Regions from separate parts of the Nocardia sp. NPDC004340 genome, predicted to be linked through region 1. Evidence: riboswitches for the same ligand, from Rfam matches in the RefSeq annotation. Region 1 holds a riboswitch; each other region holds the start of a gene.
The links. Region 1 has a riboswitch for cobalamin ahead of cobN (cobaltochelatase subunit CobN). Riboswitches for the same ligand answer to the same signal wherever they lie in the genome.

Region 1 (7,979 bases):
GGTGGTCTCCTCCGACAGGGTGCGGGTGCGCACCGCGTCCGGGCGGGTGCTGTCGCCGATGTAGGCCTCGGGGTTCGAGCCGGTGAACGCGCGCACCGCGGCCACCATGCCGCCGTGGTACTGGAAGTAGTCGTCGGAGTCGGCGATGTCGTGTTCGCGGGTGTCGGTGTTCTTGGCCGCCACCGCGATTCGCTTGTAGGCGGTCCGCATGTCGTCGGCGGCGGGCGCGCCGTCGAGGTCGCGGCCGTAGGCGAAGCCGCCCCACGCGGTGTACACGCGGGCCAGGTCGTCGTCGGTGCGCCAGCTCTTGGAGTCGATGAGCTGCAGCAGGCCCGCCCCGTAGGTGCCGGGCTTGGAGCCGAAAATGCGTGTGGTGGCGCGACGTTCGTCGCCGTGCTCGGCCAGGTCGGCCTGAGCGTGGGCGCGCACGTAGTTCCGGTCGGCGGGCTCGTCGAGCCCGGCGGCCAGGCGCACCGCGTCGTCGAGCAGCGCCAGTACGTGCGGGAACGCGTCACGGAAGAAGCCGCTGATCCGCACGGTCACGTCGATGCGCGGACGGCCCAGCTCCTCGAGCTCGATGGCCTCCAGGCGGGTGACGCGGCGGCTGGCCTCGTCCCACACCGGCCGCACACCCAGCAGCGCGAACACCTCGGCGATGTCGTCGCCGGAAGTGCGCATGGCCGAGGTGCCCCACACCGACAGGCCCACCGACCGCGGGTACTCGCCGTGGTCGGCCAGGTAGCGGGCCAGCAGCGAATCCGCCATGGCCTGACCGGTTTCCCAGGCCAGCCGCGACGGCACCGCCTTCGGGTCGACGGAGTAGAAGTTGCGGCCCGTGGGCAGCACGTTGATCAGACCACGCAGCGGCGAACCGCTCGGTCCGGCCGGAATGAAACCACCATTCAGCGCGTGCAGGATACGGGCGACCTCGACACCGGTCTGCCGCAGTCGCGGCACCACCTCGGCGGCGGCGAAGCCCAGCACCCGGCGCGTCTCGTCCAGGCGCGCGGCGACGTCGGTGAGGCCCGCGGCCGCGGCGAGCTCCCCGCCGAACACGCCCTCGGTCACCGCGTCGATGGAGTCGACGTCCCAGTCGACTTCCTGCATGCCCGAGACCAGTTCGCGCGCCAGCTGCTCGAAGGCGTCCACCCGGTCGCGCTTCTCGTCACCGGATTCGCTGAGCCCCAGCGCCTCTCGCAGACCCGGCACATTGACCTCGCCGCCCCACAGCTGGCGGGCGCGCAGCATGGCCAGCACCAGGTCCACCTCGGCCTCCCCCGCCGGGGCCTGGCCGAGCACGTGCAGGCCGTCGCGGATCTGCACGTCCTTGATCTCGCACAGCCAGCCGTCGACGTGCAGCAGCATGTCGTCGAAGACCTCTTCGTCCGGGCGTTCGGTGAGCCCGAGGTCGTGGTCCATCTTGGCCGCGCGCATGAGCGTCCAGATCTGCTGGCGGATGGCCGGCAGCTTGGCCGGGTCGAGCGCGGAGATATTGGCGTGCTCGTCGAGCAGCTGCTCGAGCCGCGAGATGTCGCCGTAGGTCTCGGCGCGCGCCATGGGCGGAATCAGGTGGTCGACCAGGGTGGCGTGGGCGCGGCGCTTGGCCTGCGTGCCCTCGCCCGGGTCGTTGACCAGGAACGGGTAGATCAGCGGCAGGTCGCCGAGCGCGGCATCGGTGCCGCAGGAGGCGGACATGCCGAGGGTCTTGCCGGGCAGCCACTCGAGGTTGCCGTGCTTGCCCAGGTGCACCACGGCGTCGGCGGCGAAGCCCTCCGCGGCGGCCAGCCAGCGGTAGGCGGCCAGATAGTGGTGGCTCGGCGGCAGATCCGGGTCGTGGTAGATGGCGACCGGGTTCTCGCCGAAACCGCGCGGCGGCTGCACGATCAACACCACATTGCCGAAACGCAAGGCGGCGATGACGATCTCGCCCTTCGGGTCGGCGGAGCGGTCCACGTACAGTTCGCCCGGCGGCGGGCCCCACGCCTCGACGACCGCCTCGCGCAGGTCCTCGGGCAGGGTCTCGAACCAGCTGGTGTAGAGGTCGGCGCCGATGCGAATCGGGTTGCCCTCCAGCTGTTCCTGGCTCAGCCAGTCCGGGTCCTGCCCGCCCGCCGCGATGAGCGCGTGGATCAGGGCGTCACCGTCGGCGGCCTCCAGGCCGGGGATCTCGCCGGGCGCGCCGAGGTCGTAACCGGCCTCGCGCATCTCGCTGAGCAGCCGGATGGCGCTGGCCGGGGTGTCCAGGCCGACGGCATTGCCGATGCGGGCGTGCTTGGTCGGGTACGCCGACAGCACGATCGCGACTTTCTTGCGCTCGGCCGGAATGTGACGCAGCCGCGCGTAGCGCACCGCGATACCCGCCACCCGAGCCGAACGCTCGGCGTCGGGCACGTACGACGACAGCCCGTCCGCGTCGAACTCCTTGAACGAGAACGGGACCGTGATGATGCGGCCGTCGAACTCCGGCACCGCCACCTGGGTGGCCACGTCCAGCGGCGACAGGCCGTCGTCATTGGCCTCCCACTGCTCGCGGCCGCTGGTCAGGCACAGGCCCTGCAGGATCGGCACATCCAGGTCCGCGAGCGCGCCCACGTCCCACGCCTCGTCGTCGCCGCCGGCCGAGGCGGTGGCGGGCTTGGTGCCGCCCGCCGCGAGCACGGTCACCACCAGCGCGTCGGCGGTGCCGAGCGTGGCGAGCAGCTCCGGCTCCGCGGTGCGCAGCGAGGCGCAGTAGATGGGCAGCGCGCGAGCGCCCTTGGCCTCGATGGCGGTGCACAGCGCGTCGATATAGGCGGTGTTCCCGGCCAGGTGCTGGGCGCGGTAGTAGACCACGGCCACGGTCGGCGCGTCGTCCGGGACGGGGCAGGCGTGGCGTTCCAGCTCGCCCCAGCTCGGCATCTCCACCGGCGGCTCGAACCCCTCGCCGGTGAGCAGCACCGTGTCGGACAGGAAGTTGTGCAGCTGCAGCAGGTTTCGCGGGCCGCCCGCGGCCAGGTAGTTGTGGGCGTCGGCGGCGACACCGCCGGGCACGGTCGAGCACTCCATCAGCTCGGCGTCGGGCGCGATCTCACCACCGAGGGCGACCACCGGAATTCCGCTGGCGCGCACCGTCTCGAGGCCCTCCTCCCAGGCCCGCTTACCGCCCAGCACGCGCACGATCACCAGCGACACACCGTTCAGCAGGACCGGCAGATCCTCCGGCAGCAGCCGGGCCGGATTGGCCAGCCGGTAGGCGGCGCCGCTGGCGCGCGCGCTCAACAGATCGGTATCGGAGGTGGACAGCAACAGGATCAAGGGTCTCGGCCTTCCTAGGGTGACGCGCCCAGCACGGTTCGGCGCTCGCCGGGAAGGTCTGACTGTCACAGTGGCGCGACCGCACCGGAATTGCACCGGCTTTCTTCCGTTCGACGAGCTCGCCGATGCTATCGCGCCGCCGACGCGAGCCCGATATCGCGCCCGCGTCGCCGCGTGCGGGCGCCGATCACAGTGCGGCCAAGGCTGGCTCACATCCCTGGGGAACCGACTGGTCGGCGCGTACGCTGCCGGTATGCCACTCACTCCAGGATGGGTCAGGCGGAACCGCTTTGCTGCCTGGTCGGGATACTTTTGCGTACTGGTTGCCTTCGCAACGCTGGCCATGGCTCTCACGGCCGCCGGCTCCGGTCATTCGCAGTGGGCGCTCGTCGCCGGGATCATCTGCGCGTCGACCATCCTGTTCGGTCTCACGGTCATGAGCACCACCGTGCACCGCGACCACGCCGACCACCACAACGTTCCCAGCCTGCTCAACGACACCTGGGAAACCACACCCGCCTTCGCCCGCCGCCGCGGGGCGCCGGCGGCCATCGAACCGCACCGCGCGGGCTGAACCGCCCGGCGAATCGACCGATCCGGCAACCGGACTCCGGGACTCCCCCGTCCCGGAGTCTTTTCTTTTCTTTGCTTTCGGTCCTGCCATGCCGGGGACACATAGTTAGATTGCAATATCTCCAAATGTAGATAGACGTGGAGGCGAACCCGACCCCGGGCGGCCGTGCCCGGTCTCGGCATCCTCCGTACGCTGGGTGGCGTCATGACGCGAACCGATCCCGACTCCTGCCCGGGCGTGCTGCGCCTGCACGAAGCAGCCGACGGTCCCCTCGCCCGTATCCGGGTGCCCGGCGGACTCCTCTCCCCCACCCAGCTCCAGGCCCTCGCGACCGCGGCCACCGACCTCGGGGACGGGAACATCGAGCTCACCTCGCGCGGGAACATCCAGTTCCGGCAGGTCCGCGACGCGGCCGCGCTCACCGAACGGCTCACCGAGGCGGGACTGCTGCCCAGCGCCACCCATGAGCGGGTGCGCAACATCATCGCCTCGCCGCTGTCGGGACGCGTCGGCGGCTGGACCGATGTGCATCCCCTGGTCCCCGCTCTCGACGAAGGGCTGCGCGCACAGCCGCGCTACGCGGACCTGCCCGGCCGGGTCCTGTTCACCCTCGACGACGGCCGCGGCGATGTCAGCGGCCTGGGCGGCGACATCGGCGTGCACGCGCTCGACGAGCACACCTACGCACTCCTGTTGGCGGGCAAGGACTCCGGCCTCCGTCTCCGCGCCGACGCGGCGGTCGACCTCATGCTCGCCGCCGCCGACGGCTTCCTCGACCTGCGCGATGGCCACTGGCGTCTGCACGAGATCCCCGACGGCGCGGCCCGCCTGACCGACCGCCTCCGCACCGCTCACCCGGACCTCGACGTCTCCGGCGACCTCCTGGAAACGCCCGGCCCCCAAGACATTCCGATCGGCTGGATGACCCAGTCCGACGGCCGGGTGGCCCTCGGCGCGGGCGTGCGCCTCGGCTCCCTCCCCGCCCGCACCGCCGAATTCCTCGCCGCCGTCGAATGCCCGATCATCGTCACCCCGTGGCGCAGCCTGATCCTCGCCGACCTCGACGAATGGCCCGCCGAACAGGTGGTCCGAGTCCTGGCCCCCATGGGCCTGATCTTCGACACCGCCTCCCCGTGGCTCCAGGTCAGCGCCTGCGCCGGCATGCCTGGCTGCGCCAAGTCCCTCACCGACGTCCGCGCCGACGTCGCCGAGGCCGTCGACTCCGGCCGCGTCCTCCCCACGGACGCACCGGAATTCGCCCGCGAGGGTCTCGACGCCGCCGACGTCGTGGTCGCCGGCCGCCAGCACTGGTCCGGCTGCGACCGCCGCTGTGGCCGCCCGAAGGGCGCGGTCACCGACGTCATCGCCACCACCGACGGCTACCGCGTCATCCCCGCCGGCTAGCCGATCCCGCCGAACCGGTGCGATCGGCGCTCTGCGCGCCCTTCAGACAGTGACCTCGACGATGTCGCGGATCCGGAAGCGACCACCGGTGATCTCGATCGTCTGGCGGGCGACCAGAGCCGCGCCGTCACGGTCGTAGCGGTAGCCGATCTCGCGGGAGTCGGGGACGACCGCGAGACGGGCACGGCCGCCGAGACATTCGGCGCGGGCGGCGGTCGCCTCGGTCAGCGCCGTGCAGGCATCGGGGTCGTCCGTGGTGGGCGGGTGGGCCTGCTCGGCTCCCAGGATCGGGACGGTGGTGTCGGAGATCGAGCAGAGCCGGCCGGTCGGGTCGAGGGTCAGGGTGAGCTGACCGTCGCCGCCCGCGACGGCCGGGACGCCGTCGTAGAGCTGGCGGTAATGCAGGGTGTAGTCGGCCACCGCGGCCGCGACGCTATCGCCGTCGCGGCTCGCGCCCGCGTGGAAGGTGGCCGACATTCCGGCCAAGGCGAGGTCATGGCCGAGGTCCAGGTCTCGCAGCGCCCGGTCGGCGAGGTCGCGAATCTCCTCTGGCGTGCGGCCGTTGACGCTGCGGTCCGGCTCGGCGTAGAACGCCTGGTAGCTGCCGTCGGGATGCATGACCAGCCGGGGTTCGAATTCGGCTCGCGCACAAGACTCCTCGGTGACCGGGGATGCGGGCTCGGCGAGTACGCCCCGCAACCCGTGCCGTTCACCCAGCGCGGACACCGTGTCGGCGTCAGCGTTTCGGCGGGCCAGGCGCAGTGACATCGGTTGGCGCGGAAGGGGAATGCTCAGGTCGACTTCGAGGGGGAACTGACCCGCCCAGCGCCACCAGTACCACTCGTCGGACACCGCGCCGCCGTAGAACAACCGCTCGTTCCAGAGCCGGTCCTGCGCCTCACGGTCGGTGGCGCCGCAGGCCGCCGACGACACCCGGTGGTTGTTGTGGAAGATCGACAGCGCCGCGTCCTGCCACGCCTGGCTGAACGATTTGCCGGCGTTCCATTCCTTGAAGAACCGTGTCCCCTGCTGATCGGTGTCGAAGGTGAGGCTGTCGAATCCGAACAGCATCCGCGCGCCCCGGTTCGGCGTGTGCCAGGTGCGGTAGGGGCTGTGTCCGAAGTTGGTGCGCAGCGATTCGCAGCCGTGCAGGAACAGGTAGCGCAGGCGCTGATCGCCGAATCCCATCCGGTCGGATTCGGCGTAGATGGTGTTGTCCCAGGTGCGGCCCATCGAGGTCAGATACACGCCATTGCTCGTGGTGGTGCTGTGGGCGTAGTGGTAGAACACCCGCACCGAGTCCATGCCGAGGCTGTCCTGCCAGTTGTCGTACTCCTGGTCGTACCGCCATTCCCGGACATCATCGTCCTTGGCGTGGAAGTTGATGCCGTTGAACTTCGCGACGTAGTCGAGGAAGCCGCTCACGCACGCGTGCGGGTAGGTCAACGTGGCATCTTTCGGGTACACCTGCACCGACGCGCCGCCGTACATGTTGTCGGACATTGTCGAATGGTCACCGATACCGGACGCCCGGGCACGGGTACCGGACTACTCGATTCCCCCGCCGGCCGGCACGCGACCGGCCCGACCGGCCGGTGACAGGTGCGGGGTGCACGCGGCGTGGTTGCTGGTGCACAGTGGGTTATCCGCGCTGCGACGACCATCGGATGCTGGAGGCGGCCATGACCATCGCGAAGCTCAGCGATCAGGAGATCCTGGCGATGTCCGATGAGGAGCGTCGCGAACTGATCCGGCGGTTGCAGCCGCCGCCGGAGCGGGTGCTGCCGCGTCCGGAGGTGGTGCGGCTGCATCGGCGGGTGCGGCTGGCGCTCATGGTGGGCGGCTGTCTGGGGCTGATTCCGTGGATCGTGTACCTGGGGTTCTCGCTGCCGGCGGAGTATCACGCCCGCAACTGGCCACTGGCCTGGATCGGGTTCGACATCGTGCTGGTGTTGATGATGGCGACCACCGCCTACCTGGGCTGGAAGCGGCGCGTGGTGTTGCTGCTCCCGGCGTTCGGCACCGGAATCCTGCTGATGGTGGACGCCTGGTTCGACATCGTCACAGCGGACGCCGGCGATTTCTGGCTGTCACTGGGCACGGCGATCATCGGCGAGATCCCGTTGGCGGCATTGCAGATCAGCGGCGCGATCATGCTGCTGCGCTTCCTGATCCTCGCCCATCCGCTGCACGATCCGCAGGTCAGTCCGTTCCGGACGCGACTGCCGTTCTGACCGAGTGCCATTCCATGGTGCAGCACTTGACGCTGCCGCCGGATTTGAGCAGCTCCGACAGGTCGATCCCGACCGGTTCGTAGCCGCGCGCCCGCAATTGCGCGGCCAGGTCGACGGCCTTGTCGCTGAGGAACACGTGGTAGCCGTCGCAGACGCCGTTGAGGCCCAGCACATTCGCGTCGGCCTCGGTGGCGATGATCGCGTCGGGGTACAGGCTCGCGAGCAGTCGCGCGCTGGGTCCGCTGAAGGCGGCCGGGTAGTAGGCGATGGTGTCGTCGAGGACCATGAGCGCGGTGTCGAGGTGGTAGAAGCGCGGATCCACCAGATCCAGTGAGACGACCGGCAATCCGAAGTACTCCGCCACCTCCTGGTGCGCGCCGCGGGCGCTGCGGAACCCGGTCCCGGCGAGGATGCGGTCCGGCGCGATGGCGAAATCGCCTTCGCCCTCGTTGGTTTCGCGGGCGCGGGCCACG
Region 2 (7,979 bases), on a different contig from region 1:
CGCGATCATGCGGGCGTGCACCGCGATCCGGGCGGCCGCGTCGGCGCGGCTCACGCCCAGGACGTGGTTCTGGGAACGGTTGTCCCGCAGCACCATCCGGGCGACCTCGCCGGTCATGTCCGCCAGTAGCCGGTCGCGTCCGCCGCGGTCGAGGCGCCCGGCCGACATCATGCCGTCGAGCAGGATCTTGATATTGACCTCGTGGTCGGAGCAGTCGACGCCGGCCGAGTTGTCCAGGGCATCGGTATTGATTCTGCCTCCGCCACGGGCGAATTCGACGCGGGCCAGGGCGGTGAATCCGAGGTTGCCGCCCTCGCCGACCACGGTGGCCCGCATGTCGGCGGCGTTCACCCGCACGCCGTCATTGGCCTTGTCGCCGACGTCGGCCTGGGACTCGGCGGTCGCCTTGACATAGGTGCCCACGCCGCCGTTCCACAGCAGGTCGACCGGTGCGCGCAGGATCGCCCGGATCACCTCGTCCGGTGCGGCCGCGTTGACCGAATCCGGAAGTCCCAGTGCCGCACGGATTGCCGGGCCGAGCGGCACGGACTTCGCGGTGCGTGGCCAGACCCCGCCGCCGGTGCTGATGAGGTCGCGGTCGTAGTCCGCCCAGGACGAGCGGGGCAGCTGGAACAGGCGCTTGCGTTCGGCGTGGGAGACTCCGGCCTCCGGTCGCGGGTCGAGGAAGATGTGCCGGTGGTCGAACGCTGCCACCAGCCGGATGTGCTCGCTGAGCAGCATCCCGTTGCCGAAGACGTCACCGCTCATGTCGCCGATGCCGGCCACCGTGAAATCGGCGGTCCCGGTGTCGCGGCCCATTTCGTGAAAGTGGCGCTCGACGCTCTCCCACGCGCCGCGGGCGGTGATGCCCATCGCCTTGTGGTCGTAGCCGACCGACCCGCCCGAGGCGAACGCGTCGCCGAGCCAGAAGCCGTAGCCGGCCGCGACCTCGTTGGCGATATCGGAGAAGGTCGCGGTGCCCTTGTCCGCGGCCACCACCAGGTAGGTGTCGTCGCTGTCGTGGCGGACGACGTCGCGGGCCGGGAGAACCGAACCCGTCGCCGCGTCGATATTGTCGGTGACGTCGAGCAGTCCGGCGATGAACTGCCGGTAGCAGGCGATACCCTCGGCCAGCTGCGCGGCGCGGTCGGCCGCGTCGTCGCAGGTGGGGCGCGGGGCCTGTTTGACGACGAATCCGCCCTTGGCGCCGACCGGCACGATGACGGCGTTCTTTACCGCCTGGGCCTTGACCAGCCCGAGCACCTCGGTGCGCAGGTCCTCCTTGCGGTCCGACCAGCGCAGGCCGCCGCGCGCCACCGCGCCGAACCGCAGGTGCACGCCTTCGACCCGGGGTGAGTAGACGAAGATCTCGAATCGTGGCCTGGGCTGCGGGAGTTCGCCGATGTGCTGCGGGTCCAGTTTGAACGACAGCACCTCAGCACGGCCGTCACGCACGAAGTAGTTGGTGCGCAGGGTGTTTCGGACGAGGGTGGTGAGGGCGCGCAGAATGCGGTCGGCTTCGAGCCCGACGACGCGGCCGATGACCTCGTTCAGGCGATCGGTCAGTTCGGCTTCGGCGGCTGCGCTGCGCGTGTCCGGCGCGAACCGAGCGTGGAACAGCTCGACCAGCAGTCGCGCGGAATCGGGGTGTGCGGCGAGGACTTCCGCGATCCGTTCCGGGCTGTAGGGGAATCCGCTCTGGCGCAGGTATTTCGCGTAGGCGCGCAGAATGGACACCGGACGCCAGGCCAGGCCCGCGCTCAGGACCAGGCGGTTGAAGGCGTCGCTCTCGGCGTCGCCGCGCCAGGTGGCGGCGAAGGCCGCGGTGAAGCGGGCGTTCGGTTCCGCGCCCGCCGGCGGCTCGCCGTCGAAGGCCAGCCCGAAGTCGTAGATCCAGCACTGGTTCCCGGTGGAATCGTCGAGCGGGTAGGTCCGTTCGTCGAGGACTTCCACGCCGAGGGATTGGATGACCGGCAGGATGCGGCTGAGCGAGACGGCCGCCCCCGCGATGTAGAGGGTGAGCCGCAATCGTCCGCGTGCTCGTCCGGTGGGCGCGTGCAGGGCGACGTCGAACGACTCCGGTCGCAGCGCTTCGATGCGGGCGATGTCGGCGGCGGCGCGGTCGGGGCCGAAGTCGTGTTTGTACCACTCGGGCAGGGCGTGGGAGTAGGCCGTGGCCGGTGCTTCGGCTGCCATTCGGGCGTGGAGGGCGTCGTCCCAGTCCTGCGTCATCGTCGGAAATCTCCCCGGTGCGGCGGTTGTCTATACAACAACATACAACCCCTGTGAGTGGTCTCACAAGGGTGCCGCCGAGTCAGGGCGTGACGGGCACCTGACCGGCGATGCGCGAGGTCAGGCGCTCGGCGCCCCACCGCACCGCCTGCCCCACCACCTCCGGCTCGGGGTTGGACAGCGTCCGCCAGGTGGTGCTCAGGGCCGCCACCGGACGGCTGTTGTGATCGAAGACCGCCGCGCCCACCGATCGCAGGCCCGCCGTCACCAGCTCCACCTCCTCGGCCCAGCCGCGGGCACGCACCTCGTCCAGATCGCGCCGCAGCTCGGTCAGCGACCGCGGTCCGCGTCCGGTGCGGGTGAGGAAGTCGGAACGCTTGGCGTACAACGCCTTCACCTGCGCGTCCGGCAGCGAGGCGAGGATCGCGCGCCCGTTCGCGGTCAGGTGCGACGGCAGCCGGACCCCGATATCGGTGATCAGCGAGACCTCCGCCGCGGGACCCGAGCCGGGACGTTCCTTCAGGAGGTAGACCGTCTCGTTGCCGTGCAGAATGCCCAGATGCACCGCCTGCCCGAGCTGCCGGGCCAGCTGGTGCAGGATCGGCTGCGCCAGCCGTTCCAGCGGCTCGTGCCGCAGATAGGCCGAGCCGATCTCGAAGGACGTCACGCCCAGCCCGTAGGCCTGGTCACCCGGTACATAGACCACGAATCCGCGGTCCACCAGCACCGACAGGATGTGGTACACCGACGAGCGCGGCAGCCCCAGATCGCGGGCCAGCACCGCCGCCCGGACCGGTCCCGGGCCGTGCGCCAGCCGGACGAGGATGTCGAGCGCCCGGCCGACGGCCGGAGAGGTGGTCGAACCCGAGGATTGCGCCATTCCCCGGATTCTGCCAGCGAAGTCAGTCCGCGAGCTCGTGCGCGGTCGCGCGCAGCGTCCACGCCGGGCCGCGGTGGTGCAGGGTGGTGGCGCTCAACGGTGGAATGTCGATGCGCCAGAACGACTCCGGGGGAGCGTCGAGGGTGCGCAGGACCGCGGCCCGCACGATCGCGGGATGCGTCACCGCGACGATCCGGTCGCCGCGCCCGGCCAGGCCGTGCAGCCAGACGCCGACGCGATCGATCAACCCGGTGATCGATTCGCCGCCGTGCTCGTGGAAGCCCGGGTCGGTGAGCCAGCCCATCAGCTGCTCGGGCGCGAGATCGTCCATCGCCCGACCGGCCCAGTCGCCGTGGTCCAGGTCGCGCAGCTCGGGCTCCGGGGTCCCGGTGAATCCCAGTGCCCGGCAGGTCTGTTCGGCCCGCAGCTCGGGCGCGAACAGCACCATCGCGGGCTCCGGGCCGGGCAGCCCGCCCGCCTGCTCGACCGACCGCGACCCGAGCGGGTCGAGCGGTTCGTCGACCGGGAAGCGGGCGGACCGCACGGCCTCGGTGATCGCGTGCGTCACCAGGGTGAGACGGGTGACCGCGCTCATGCCGCCACGGCGGGCGCGGCCGGGGAGCGGTCGCCGAGCAGGCGTGGCGCCAGCCAGGCGAATCCGACCCCGATGACCGCCCACACCAGCAGCTGGGCGGCGAACGCGTACAGCCGGAAGTGGTACAGGTCGTCGGCGGGGAAGCCCGGGAACACGATCGTGCCCGACGCGTCCCGCAGCGGTTCCGGCGCTTCGTGGAACGACGGCAGCAGCGCCAGCAGCGCGCCCATCACGACGACGAAGCCGGCCGCGGCGGCGACCCCCGCGGTCCAGGTGTCCAGGCGCGCGGTCAGCCTGCGGCCGAACCAGATCGCCGCGACCAACGCGATCGCGCTGATCGCGATCAGGCCCAGGTACAGGGCCGTGCGCTCCTCGATCGTGTCCGGGTTCCCGACGGACGGCGGGTTGGCCGGGTACTTCAGGAACGGCACCGCGTACAGCGCCAGGAACATGCCGCCCGACACCAGCAGCGCCAGATTGCGCGGCGAGATCTTGCCCGCCTTGCGCAGCGCCAGGAAGTACACGACCGCGAACAGCGCGCCCAGCGCGGCGCCGAACACGATCATCCCGAAGCCCAGTCCGACATTCTGCTGCTGCGCGCGGGTGAACAGCTCGGCCCCGTGGTCCATGTCCATGGGCTTCCCGGCGGCCTTGTCCAGCGCCATCTGCGCGTGGTCGCGGCCCTCTTCGAAGTCGATGGCGCGATCGATGATCGGCTCGGACAGGATCCGGGCGAACACGAACGCCAGCGATCCGCCGAGGGCTCCCAGCAGGACCCCTCGGCCGATGATTCGCTTTTCCATTGTGGTTACTCGATTCCCGGTGCTAGTGGCAGGGGAACCCGAGGAAATGCCGGCCGTCGTGCACGAACTCGTGCACGTGCATGTCGCTGCCGAACACCGACACCGCACCCTGATCGATACCGATGAAGTAGATCGCCAGCAGCGCCATCAGGGTGGTGCCGACCAGCCACAGCGCGGTGGTGGGGATGGAGAGCGCGCCGCTGCCGACACCGGAGCGAGGAGCGAAAGAGGTAGCCACGAAGGACTCCTTTGAGTCAGGGGGATTCCGCGTCCCCGTTGCCGATCGAACCGACGATGTGAGGGTCTGACTCGCATCCGTCTCGCGGGGAGACCGGGCTGCTCACAGTGGCGCGACCGTTCCGGCATTGCACCGGATTCCTCATGACATCGTCGATCAACCATACGAAAGCGCATCGCCGCTGGTCAATCCGCCTGCCCGGGTCGACCACCTGATGGGACGCCGCCGCGCGTGCGGGGATCGCGCTGGCGCTGGGCTATATTCGCCAACGCAACTGGTTCGCCGGAGGTGGAGTCGAGGAGCCCCTGACCCATTCGACGGCGTCGAAGCCCGCTGCCCGCGCTCGCGCGCCGGCCGGGTGAGAGGGAACCCGGTGGGAATCCGGGACTGTCCCGCAGCGGTGAATGGGAACGAACGCCGTCAGAAGCACTGGGCGCATGCCTGGGAAGCGACGGCCGGTAGGTCCGGCCTCGGCCTCGTGCCGGGGCCGACCCGATTGTCGGGTCGATGCCCATGAGTCCGAAGACCTGCCCGTCGTGCCGGATACGCCGTATCCGGCGGTCGTCGCCTCGTGGATTGGGCGTTACGCCGATCGGATCCGGGCACGGAAACATGCCGCATGGGCTCCGTCAGCGTACGCTCGTTTGGGCGGCGGTCATCGACTGCTGACCATGGAGTTCATCAATGCTGAACCCTGACAACACCTTCACCGCCACGGTGCTGGGCCTGCCGCGCATCGGCCCGAACCGGGAACTGAAACGCGCGATCGAGGCGTACTGGGCGGGGCGCATCGACGCCGCCGCGCTGCACGGTCTCGCGGGCGGACTGCGCGCCGCGCAACTCCTCGCGGTGCACGCCGCCGGACTCGATTCGGTTCCGGTGGGCACCTTCTCCTACTACGACCAGATGCTCGACACCGCGGTGCTACTGGGTGCGCTGCCCGAACGGGTGCACGGCGTCGCCGACGAGCTGGACCGCTACTTCGCGGCCGCGCGCGGCACCGCCGACATCGCGCCGCTCGAGATGACCAAGTGGTTCGACACCAACTACCACTATCTGGTGCCGGAGCTCTCGGCCTCGACGAGGTTCACCCTGCACCCGGACAAACCGCTCGCGGAACTGGAAGAGGCACTGGCGCTGGGCATTCCGGCCCGGCCGGTCATCATCGGACCGGTCACCTTCCTGAAATTGGCCAAGTCGGTGGACGGCAGCGCGCTGCTCGATCGGCTGCCCGATCTGCTGCCGCTGTACGAGCGGCTGCTGGGCCTGCTGGCGGCCGCGGGGGCGCGCTGGGTGCAGCTCGACGAGCCGGTGCTGGTCACCGATCTGACGGATACCGAACTGGCGCTGGCACGTTCGGCCTATCAGCGGCTGGCCGCGGTCTCCGCGCGGCCCGACCTGCTGGTGGCCTCGTACTTCGGACGATTGGGTGCGGCGCTGCCCGCGCTGGCGGACACCGGGATCGAGGGCCTCGCCATCGACCTGGTGTCGGGCGGTGACGCGGATATCGCCGCGGCGCAGCGTCTTTCCGGGACCCTGCTGGTCGCGGGCGTCGTCGACGGCTACAACGTGTGGCGCACCGATCCCGATCGGGCGCTGACCGGGCTGGCCGCGCTCGCCGCAGCCGGTGCGCCGGTGGCGGTGTCGAGTTCCTGCTCGCTGCTGCACGTTCCGTACAGCCTCGCCGCCGAGCCTGACCTGGAGCCGCGCCTGCGGTCCTGGCTGGCATTCGGGACCGAGAAGATCGCCGAGATCCGGCTGCTGGCCACCGTCCTGCATGAGGGGCAGGACGCGGCCGCCGAGCAGCTGGAGATCGCGCGAACGGCCGTGCTGGACCGGCGATCCGACGCGCGACTGCACGACACGGCGGTCCGCGACCGGCTGGCCGCACTGGACGCGACGGCCGCGCACCGGGCGCCCGCGGCGGAGCGACGGCGGTCACAGCGGGAGCGGCTGGACCTGCCGCCGCTGCCGACCACGACCATCGGTTCCTACCCGCAGACCGGCCGCATCCGGGTGGCACGCGCCGCCCTGCGCCGCGGCGAGATCGACCGGGCCGAGTACGACACCCGCATGCGCGCCGAGATCGCCGAGGTCATCGCGCTGCAGGAGGAGATCGGCCTGGACGTGCTGGTGCACGGCGAGCCCGAGCGCAATGACATGGTGCAGTACTTCGCCGAGCAACTGGACGGCTTCGCGGCCACCGCGCACGGGTGGGTGCAGTCCTACGGCACCCGGTGCGTGCGCCCGCCGATCCTGTTCGGCGACGTGACCCGACCGGCGGCCATGACCGTCGACTGGATCTCCTACGCGCAGTCGCTGACCGGCAAACCGGTCAAGGGCATGCTCACCGGGCCGGTCACCATCCTGGCCTGGTCCTACGTCCGCGACGACCAGCCGCTCGCCGACACCGCGCGCCAGCTCGCCCTGGCGATCCGGGACGAGACCGTGGACCTGGAGGCCGCCGGGACCGCCATCATCCAGGTGGACGAACCGGCCTTGCGGGAGCTGCTGCCCCTGCGCCGCGCCGACCAGCCCGAATACCTGGAATGGGCGGTGGTGGCGTTCCGGCTGGCGACCTCCGGGGTCGCCGACAGCACCCAGATCCACACCCACCTCTGCTATTCGGAGTTCGGTGAGATCATCGGCGCGATAGCGGGATTGGACGCCGACGTCACCTCGATCGAGGCGGCGCGCTCGCACATGGAGGTGCTCGACGACCTCAACGCGGCGGGCTTCGACCTGGGCGTGGGACCGGGCGTGTACGACATCCACTCGCCGCGGGTGCCCGGCGTCCGGGAGATCGAGGCGGCGCTGGCCCGGGCACTGAAAGCGGTTCCGGCCGAACGGCTCTGGGTCAACCCGGACTGCGGGCTCAAGACGCGCGGCACCGCCGAGGTGACGGAGTCGCTGCGCAATCTCGTGGCCGCGGCGCACGCACTGCGGTAGTCGAAGGCCGGGGCGTGCCGCATGCGCTGCGAACGAACGCGGTGCGCCCCGGCCGTCCGGTCAGGTGATCGGCGCGTACGGGATGGTCCGGGAACTGTTGTCGTCCACCCGGATCGGCCGGCCCAACTGCGGGAACGCGCGCTGCGCGCAGTCGGTCCGCTCGCAGACCTTGCAGCCCGCGCCGATCGGCACCGCCGTGCGCGGGTCGTCGACGGGCAGGCCGTGCGAGTACACCAGCTTGTCCGCGTAGGTCAGGTCGCAGCCCAGCCCGATGGCGAAATC
Region 3 (7,979 bases), on a different contig from region 1:
TGGTCCACAGCGCGTACGGCAGGTTCAGGAAACGGCCCTGCGTGACCGCCCGCAGATTCTGGATGCCCGGCTTGCCGCGCAGCAGATCCACCTTCTGCTGGAAGGTCTGCGGCGGATAGTCGACGAACACGATGGCGTCCGGGTCGGCCGCCGCCAGCCGCTCCCACGACACCGCCGTCCAGGTGTCGGCCACATCGGACAGCGCGTTGCGCGCGCCCGCCGCCTCCAGGATCGCCTGCGGCGCACCGTATTGCCCGCTGGAGAAGACGGTGTCGGAGGCGCTGTCGAACAGGAACACCGTCGGCCGCCGCTCGGGCTGCGGCGCTGCCAGCAGGGTGGACACTCGGCGATCCAGATCCCCGGTGACCCGTGCCGCCTGGTCCGCGCGCCCGGTGATCGCGCCCAGCGCGGTCAGATCCGTGCGCAGCGCGGTCCAGGCATCCACCACACCCCGCTCGCCGCCGGGCCGGCGGCAGCTCTCGGTGAGCACGTACGGCGCGACGCCGGCCGCCCGCAACGACTCCGGCGTCAGATTCGCCGACTCCGAGTAGCCGTAGTTCCAGCCCGCCACCATCACGTCGGGGCGCTGGGCCAGCACCGTCTCCCGCGAGGGATAGTCGGGGGCAACGGAATTGAGCCGGTCCACGCCGTCCCCGTAATGCTTGCGCAGCGTGTCCGCGTCCCGCTTCAGGCTCGACACCGCCACCGTCTGGTCCTGGGCTCCCAGGGCCAGCACCATGGAGATCAGGTTCCCGTCATTGACGAACATGCGTTGCGCGGGCGACGGGAACCGCTGTTCCGCACCGCAATTGCGCACGGTCATGTTCCCGGTCGCCGCCTGCGGCGATCCGCAGGCGGTGAGCACTCCCGCGATGGCGGTGACCGCGACGAGCGGAAGGATCCTGTTCAAGACCGTGCCTTTCGAGTCAAGACTGTGCCGTTCGAGCCGTGATGAGCAGATGGGAATCACCGGTGTCGGGATCCGGTATCCGGCGCGCCCGCACGCCGAACACCTCGTCGAGCACCTCGGGCCGCAGCGCGGTGCCGGGCGGTTCGAGGGGGCGGGCCCGGCCGTCGTCGAGCACCAGCACCCGGTCGCAGAACCGATCCGCGAGGGTCAGGTCGTGCAGGCTCATGACGACGGTCCGTTCCAATTCCCGGGTCAGTGCCAGCAATTCGAGCTGATGGGTGACATCCAGATGGTTGGTCGGCTCGTCTAGCAGCAGGACGGGCGTGTCCTGGGCGAGCGCCCGCGCCAGCAGCACCCGCTGCCGTTCCCCGCCGGACAGCCGCCCGACCGCGCGCCCCTCGAACCCGGCCAGATCCACCCGACCCAGCGCCCGTTGGACGGCCGCCCGTTCGCCCGGCCCGCCCGCGCCCCACGGCGGCAGGTACGGCGTCCGGCCCAACGCCACGAGCTCACCCACCAGCAGATCGGTGGGCGGCACCTCGTCCTGCCCGACCAGACCCACCAGCCGCGCCCGCTCCCGCGCCGAAACCTGGTGCACCGGACGGCCATCCACCTCGACACCGCCCTCGACCGGTGCGATCAACCCCGCCAGGGTCCGCAACAGCGTGGTCTTGCCCGCGCCGTTCGGCCCGACGATGCCCACCGTCTCGCCCGGCGACACCGTGAAGTCGACCCGCGCGACCACCGTGCGCCGTCCCGCCGCGCAGGCCAGTCCGGCGGCCCGCAGCTCGCCCGCGCCCCGGTGACGCGACCCGGCCCGGCGGGGCCTCACGCCGGACCGAATCGGTAGGTGCGGCGGCCCATGAGGAGCAGGAAGGCGGGGGCTCCGATGAGGCCGGTGAGGACGCCGACCGGGATCTCGGTGGGGCGGACCAGGACTCGGGTGGCGGCGTCGGCGACGACCAGGAAGGTGGCCCCGCACAGGGCGCTCGCGGGCAGCAGGACGCGGTGGCGCGGCCCGACCAGGAGCCGGGCGGCGTGCGGGACCACCAGCCCGACGAAACCGATGCCGCCGGAGACCGCCACCAGCACGCCGACCAGGACCGCCAGCAGGACGAACAGCGCGATGCGCAACTCGCGCACCGGAACTCCGATGGAGGCCGCCGTGTCCGGGCCCAGGTTCAGCGCGTCGAGCCAGTTGGCGGCGAGCAGCAGGGCGGTCAGGCAGGCCGCGACCACGCAGCCGGGCAACAGGATTCGGGTCCAGTCCGCGCCGGAGAGGCTGCCGAGCAGCCAGAACAGCACCGACTGGGCGGCGGACGGGTCACTGCTGCGGAAGATCAGGTAGCTGCTGAAGGCGGCGAAGGCCGAGCCCAGCACCGTGCCGGTGAGCACGAGACGCAGTGGCGTGAGCCCGCCTTGGGCCAGGGCGATGAGGAATACCGCGGCCGCGGCGGCGAAGGCCCCGGCGAGCGCGCCCGCCGACAGCGCCCACAGTCCGGCCCCGGCGAACACCCCGGAGGTGATGACCGCCGCCGCGCCGACGCCCGCACCGGAGGAGACGCCCAGCAGGTAGGGGTCGGCGAGAGGATTGCGGACCAGGGTCTGCATGGCCGCCCCGGCGACCGCCAGGCCCGCGCCGACGATGGCGGCGAGAACGGTTCGCGGCACCCGCAATTGCCACACGATGGTGTCGAGCCCGAGATCGGTGTGCGCGGTGCCGGTCAGCCGGTCGCGCAGCACCGCGAGCACCTCGCGCACCGGGATCGTCTCCGCGCCGAATCCGGTCGCGACGATCATGGCCACGACCAGCAGCGCTCCCATGACGGGCAGGGCGAGCGAAGTCCGCGCGCGGCTCATCGCGGTAGCTCCTCGGGCATGACGCGGCCTCTCCAGAGTGTTGCGCGGCGGGGGAGGTCTGACTCGCACCGGGATCCGGTGCTCACAGTGGCGCGACCGCTCCGGATTCCCACCGGATTCCCGCACCCGCCGATACTGACGAGGGGAACCCTACCGTCCGGAACCTTCGCCGGTTCCGACTGGTCGGTTCATCCCGGTGTCCGCGAAGGTCAGCGGATCCGCGAACCGAGCAGATGCCGCACGCCGCTCACGAACAGCTGCAATCCGAAGTCGAATCGCGCGGTGGCGTCGGGCATGTCGTACAGCGGCGAGTTCTCCTCGGTGAGCGCGCCCGCGGAGTCCATCTGGATGCGCGACTGCTCGTCCACCGTCTGCCCGAGCACGTAGTACAGCAGCGTGTAGGCGGCCAGTTCGGCCTCCTCACGCGTCATGCCGGCGCGAATCGCGGCGCTGGCCAGTCGTTCCCGGCCCTTGCTGGTGGTGAGGCGGGACGCGTAGGTGGCCGAGACCAGTTCGGCCCCGTCGCGGTAGGCGAGCAGGCTCTCGCGCAGCCGGTGCGCGAGTTCGGTCATCTGCTTGGACCATTCCTCGGCCCGGACCGGTTCGTCCATGGGCGCGAGAATGCGGTCGGCGACCGCGCCGAGCAGGGCCTGCTTGTTGGGGAAGTGCCAGTACAGCGCGCCGGGCTGGACGTGCAGCGAGGTGGCCAGGCGGCGCATGGTGAGATCCGCCAGCCCGTACTGGTCGAGGATGGCGATGGCCCCGTCGACCACGTCCGTGCGATGGAGTTGCACTGAAGAATCCGACCCTCTCGTGTTCCGGCTCACGTTCCGGGCTGCTAGCCTACCCTGAACACCGTTCAAGTTGCTCGGCCACACGGCCGGACGAAGGGATTCCCGCGGACATGACCCAGGTAGCCGTCACCACCGAAGCCGGTACCAACGCAGGCGATGACATCCTCGCCATCGCTCGCGAGCAGGTGCTCGAGCGCGGCGTCGGCCTGACCCAGGAGCAGACCCTCGCGGTCCTGCGGCTCGGCGACGAGCGGCTCGAGGAGCTGCTCGGCCTGGCGCACGACGTCCGCATGAAGTGGTGCGGCCCCGAGGTCGAGGTCGAGGGCATCATCTCGCTCAAGACCGGCGGCTGCCCCGAGGACTGCCACTTCTGTTCGCAGTCCGGCCTTTTCCAGTCGCCGGTGCGCGCCGCCTGGCTCGACATCCCCTCGCTGGTGGAGGCGGCCAAGCAGACCGCCAAGACCGGCGCCACCGAGTTCTGCATCGTGGCCGCGGTGCGCGGTCCGGACGAGCGCCTGATGGCGCAGGTCGCCGCGGGCGTCGAGGCCATCCGCAACGAGGTCGACATCCAGGTCGCCTGCTCGCTGGGCATGCTGAACCAGGAGCAGGTGGACCAGCTGGCCGCCATGGGCGTGCACCGCTACAACCACAACCTGGAGACCGCGCGCTCGCACTTCCCGAACGTGGTCACCACCCACACCTACGACGAGCGCTGGGAGACCCTGCGCATGGTGCGCGAGGCCGGCATGGAGGTCTGCTGTGGCGGCATCCTCGGCATGGGCGAATCCCTGGAGCAGCGTGCGGAATTCGCGGCCGACCTGGCCTCGCTGGAGCCCGACGAGGTGCCGCTGAACTTCCTCAACCCGCGCCCGGGCACCCCCTTCGGTGACCTCGAGGTGCTCCCGGCCGCCGACGCGCTGCGCGCCGTCGCCGCCTTCCGTCTCGCCATGCCGCGCACCATCCTGCGTTTCGCCGGCGGCCGCGAGATCACCCTCGGCGACCTGGGCGCCAAGCAGGGCATCCTGGGCGGTATCAACGCCGTCATCGTCGGCAACTACCTGACCACCCTGGGTCGTCCGGCCGAGTCCGACATCGATCTGCTCGGCGAACTCAAGATGCCGATCAAGGCGCTCAACGAAACGCTCTGAGCGAAATCCACTGAGAGAAAAAGGGGGTTCGGGGCCAATGCCCCGAACCCGTCTCGTACGGTAGGGGTGCGGGGGTTTGCATTCCCCTGGACCTGATCTGCCCGCCGAGTTCGATACGCGAAGGATCCATCGAGGTGGTCGTGGACATCGAGGAGCGCTACAACCCTTTCACGGGCAAGCGAGTCGTGCCGGGGCTGGACGATCCGGTACCCCCCGCGGCGGCCCTGGGCCTGGAGCCGCCGCGCTTCTGTGAACAATGCGGACGCCGCATGATCGTGCAGGTCAGCCCCGACGGCTGGTGGGCCAAGTGCTCGCGCCACGGGGTGCTCGACTCCACGAGCCTGGAACACCGCTAGTGGCAGCCACATTCGCCGCCGAGCCGGGCGGACTACGCGTCGATGTACTGATGCGGGAAGTGCGTGCGGCGGCGGCGGTGTGTGCCGCGCTCGCCGCGGTGAGCGCTCTGGCCGGGGTGGCCTGGGCGTATCTCGCTCCGGCGGAACAACTGCTGGTGGTCGAACCCGACCGCGGCACCGCGCTGACCGGTGAGAGCCTGCACCGTTTCGACGCGCTCGCCATCTTCGTGCTGATCGGCATCGTGCTCGGCGTGCTCGGGACGGTCGCGGCCTGGCGCTGGCGGCGGGTGCGGGGCCCGGTCCTGCTGACCGGCATCATTCTCGGTTCCGCGCTCGGCGCGTTGCTCACCAAGGTGGTCGGCGAGGCGGTGGCCGAGCAGCGCCACGTCCGCCCGAGCCATCCGCCGATCCACACCATCGTGGAATTCGCGCCCTCCGTGGAGGGTTGGGCCGCCCTCATCGCGCAGCCCCTGGCCGCCGCGGTGGTGATCCTGCTGCTCGCGGCGCTGAGCACCTCCGACGATCTGGGCACCGGCGAATACCTACCCTTCGGCGGCGCGCGCCCCGACCCGGTGATCGTCGCCCCGTCCCAGTACGGCTCCGCCATCCTCTACGGCCCCTACCCCGGCAATTCCGGTGCGCCGCAACCCCACGCGCCCCACGGCCCGGCGGTCCCCTTCGAAGCCCCCGAACCCGAAGCCCCCCGCTGACCCGAATCCGGCAATAATCGCTGGACCACGCTTGTTGTACCCCCTACCGTGTTCGCGACCACGGATTCGCACCACCCAGGGGGACCCCATGAAGACCGCACCGCCGGGCAAGTCCGCGCCGCCCGACGCCGCCGCACCGGCCGAGCGCCCGGACCTCACCGCCTGGCGTCACCGCCACGAACTCCGCAGATCCAATGCGTCCCAGCCGATCCCGAGCGGCCGCCGCTACCGGCGCACCACTAAGCACCGCGACCGTTCCCGGGGCGACTAGCCAATCAGCAGACGGCGCCGCGGCTCGCGGCCGTCGCCTCGAGAATCGTTCGCAGCAGCGGGAAGTCGATGGCTTCGGGTTTGCGGAAGCGCAGGCAGCCTTTGCCCATGTCCTTGGTATCGAGGTGCTCGGCGAAGGCCTCGCGGATGTCGCCGCGCATGAGATAGAAGGAGATGTACTGCTTCTGGCTGGCGAACGCGATCTCGGCGATGCCGTCGCGCTCGTAGACCGGCATGCCGAAATCCATGTCCTCGTGGAATCCGACGAGGGTTTCCCGGCACAGTTCGCGCAGCCGGGTCAGGGCCGGTCGCCGGTCCTCGGCCAGCTCACCGAGGTAGTCGTCGACGGTGCTCGCAGTACTTCGTGGCATGGGCCCAGAGTATGCCGATAGTTAGCTGAATGGGGTCGGTGATAGGCGTCCGGCGGTGCGAAATCGACATGACTCCTAGCTGCTGCCGCTGCCGGTATTGATTCCGAGGTAGCGCTCCAGGATCCCCTGCACGCCGTTGTAGTCGCCGATGGTGACTGTGCGCGTGGCGGTTCGGTCGCCCTGCTTGGCGGTCAGGGTGTACCGGCCGCCCTTGGATGGGATCCACGCGGTTTCGTTGGTGCACCAGCAATTGGTCGAGGGCGTGGGTGTGGCGATGACGGTGCCGTCGACGCTGATGGTGACGGGCGTGGTGAGGTCGGTCAGGAGTACGACCGAGATCCAGCAGGTTTCGGTGGACAGTTCACAGCTGTAGCGGCCGGGGTCCATCTGCATCAGGTCGATCTGGAAGTCCTGGGCGGCCGCGGTTCCGGTCGACAGCGGGATCGCCGCGGTCAGCAGGGCGGCTCCGAGTGCGGCGCGGGTGGTCGTTCTCAATGGACGTCCCCTGCGGGAAACTGGCAACCGGCGGAGATGGTGGCGCTGCCCGTCTTGCACGGGAGGGTCCGCAGGTACGCTTCGGTTCGCTGGGCGAAGGCTTCCAGCGAGTTGTTGTCCATGATCTGGATGGTGACCGACTGCGAGTCGCTGCCCTGCTGCACGGTGATGGTGTTCGGGCCGGCCGTCTGCGGGACCCACAGGATCTTCAGCTCCCCGGGTTCGATCGTGCCCGATGTCGGCGTCGGCAGGGCGGAGGCGATCGTTTTCCCGTTGACGCTGAGGGTGATCGGGGTGGTCATGTCGTAGGCGTACCCGATGACCTGGCACTGTTGCGCCGTCGCCCGGCAGGCGAGCAGGTCCGTTCCGCCGCCCACCCAGAGTGAGACGTGGCCCGTCGCGGCCGTGGCCGTTCCGGTCGAGAGTTGTACCGCCGCGGCCGCGAGCGCGGCCCCCACCGCGGCGTAGCGACCGGCCTTCTTGGTGTTCATGGCCGAGAAGTATTTTTGAATAACCCTTGTTTCACAAGGACTTTCGGGGACCCAGGTTTTCGGGGGGTCGCTCGTCCGCCCGCGGTGCGATGCCGGGTGTAGTGTCCGCTGAAGTCCGGATGACACACCAGGGGAGCCCATGCGGATACAGACCGATCATCCGATCGTCGATGCGGTGCTCGACCGGTATCGCGACCAGCTCGGCGCGTCGTTTCCCGCCTACCGCAATCACGTTCTGCGCAGCCTGAACTACCAGCGACTGCTGCTGGGGGAGCCGGTTCCCGATGTGGCGGCCCTGGCGTGGGCCGTGCACGACCTCGGTGTGTGGACCGCGGGGACCTGGGACTATCTCGATCCATCCGCCGACCTGGCCACCGTGCACGCCGCCGATTTCGGTATCACCGATGTCGGCACCGCGCGCCGCCTGGTCCTCGACCATCACCGGCTCCGCGCCGTCGACGACCGCCTCGTCGAGACCTTCCGCGTCGCCGACCGGATCGACGCCAGTCGCGGCCTGGTTCGGCGTCCGCTGGCCCGCGCCGACATCGAATCCGTTGTGGCCCAACTCCCGTAC

Region 2: another riboswitch for cobalamin. It lies ahead of ACWEOI_RS25145 (CbtB domain-containing protein); the one in region 1 lies ahead of cobN (cobaltochelatase subunit CobN).
Region 3: another riboswitch for cobalamin. It lies ahead of ACWEOI_RS27425 (iron chelate uptake ABC transporter family permease subunit); the one in region 1 lies ahead of cobN (cobaltochelatase subunit CobN).

The regions. Positions count from the first base shown of each region.
Region 1 is NZ_JBSGDW010000003.1:259,747-267,725, forward strand. Features, by position in the region: gene cobN (cobaltochelatase subunit CobN) at 1-3,294, opposite strand, end outside; adenosylcobalamin-variant (AdoCbl-variant) riboswitch at 3,340-3,411, opposite strand; gene ACWEOI_RS13255 (hypothetical protein) at 3,638-3,868, shown strand; gene cobG (precorrin-3B synthase) at 4,073-5,272, shown strand; gene ACWEOI_RS13265 (DUF6345 domain-containing protein) at 5,315-6,775, opposite strand; gene ACWEOI_RS13270 (hypothetical protein) at 6,955-7,506, shown strand; gene ddaH (dimethylargininase) at 7,475-7,979, opposite strand, start outside.
Region 2 is NZ_JBSGDW010000006.1:256,973-264,951, reverse strand. Features, by position in the region: partial or broken gene ACWEOI_RS25165 (NAD-glutamate dehydrogenase) at 1-2,232, opposite strand, end outside; gene ACWEOI_RS25160 (IclR family transcriptional regulator) at 2,315-3,112, opposite strand; gene ACWEOI_RS25155 (histidine phosphatase family protein) at 3,135-3,707, opposite strand; gene ACWEOI_RS25150 (CbtA family protein) at 3,704-4,510, opposite strand; gene ACWEOI_RS25145 (CbtB domain-containing protein) at 4,533-4,748, opposite strand; cobalamin riboswitch at 4,789-4,915, opposite strand; cobalamin riboswitch at 5,112-5,277, shown strand; gene metE (5-methyltetrahydropteroyltriglutamate--homocysteine S-methyltransferase) at 5,433-7,697, shown strand; gene ACWEOI_RS25135 (short-chain fatty acyl-CoA regulator family protein) at 7,758-7,979, opposite strand, start outside.
Region 3 is NZ_JBSGDW010000008.1:80,106-88,084, forward strand. Features, by position in the region: gene ACWEOI_RS27415 (ABC transporter substrate-binding protein) at 1-910, opposite strand, end outside; gene ACWEOI_RS27420 (ABC transporter ATP-binding protein) at 927-1,742, opposite strand; gene ACWEOI_RS27425 (iron chelate uptake ABC transporter family permease subunit) at 1,739-2,770, opposite strand; cobalamin riboswitch at 2,805-2,938, opposite strand; gene ACWEOI_RS27430 (TetR/AcrR family transcriptional regulator C-terminal domain-containing protein) at 2,980-3,564, opposite strand; gene bioB (biotin synthase BioB) at 3,675-4,712, shown strand; gene bsaP (biotin synthase auxiliary protein BsaP) at 4,853-5,068, shown strand; gene ACWEOI_RS27445 (DUF2567 domain-containing protein) at 5,068-5,778, shown strand; gene ACWEOI_RS27450 (hypothetical protein) at 5,867-6,049, shown strand; gene ACWEOI_RS27455 (DUF1801 domain-containing protein) at 6,054-6,419, opposite strand; gene ACWEOI_RS27460 (hypothetical protein) at 6,495-6,914, opposite strand; gene ACWEOI_RS27465 (hypothetical protein) at 6,911-7,405, opposite strand; gene ACWEOI_RS27470 (hypothetical protein) at 7,545-7,979, shown strand, end outside.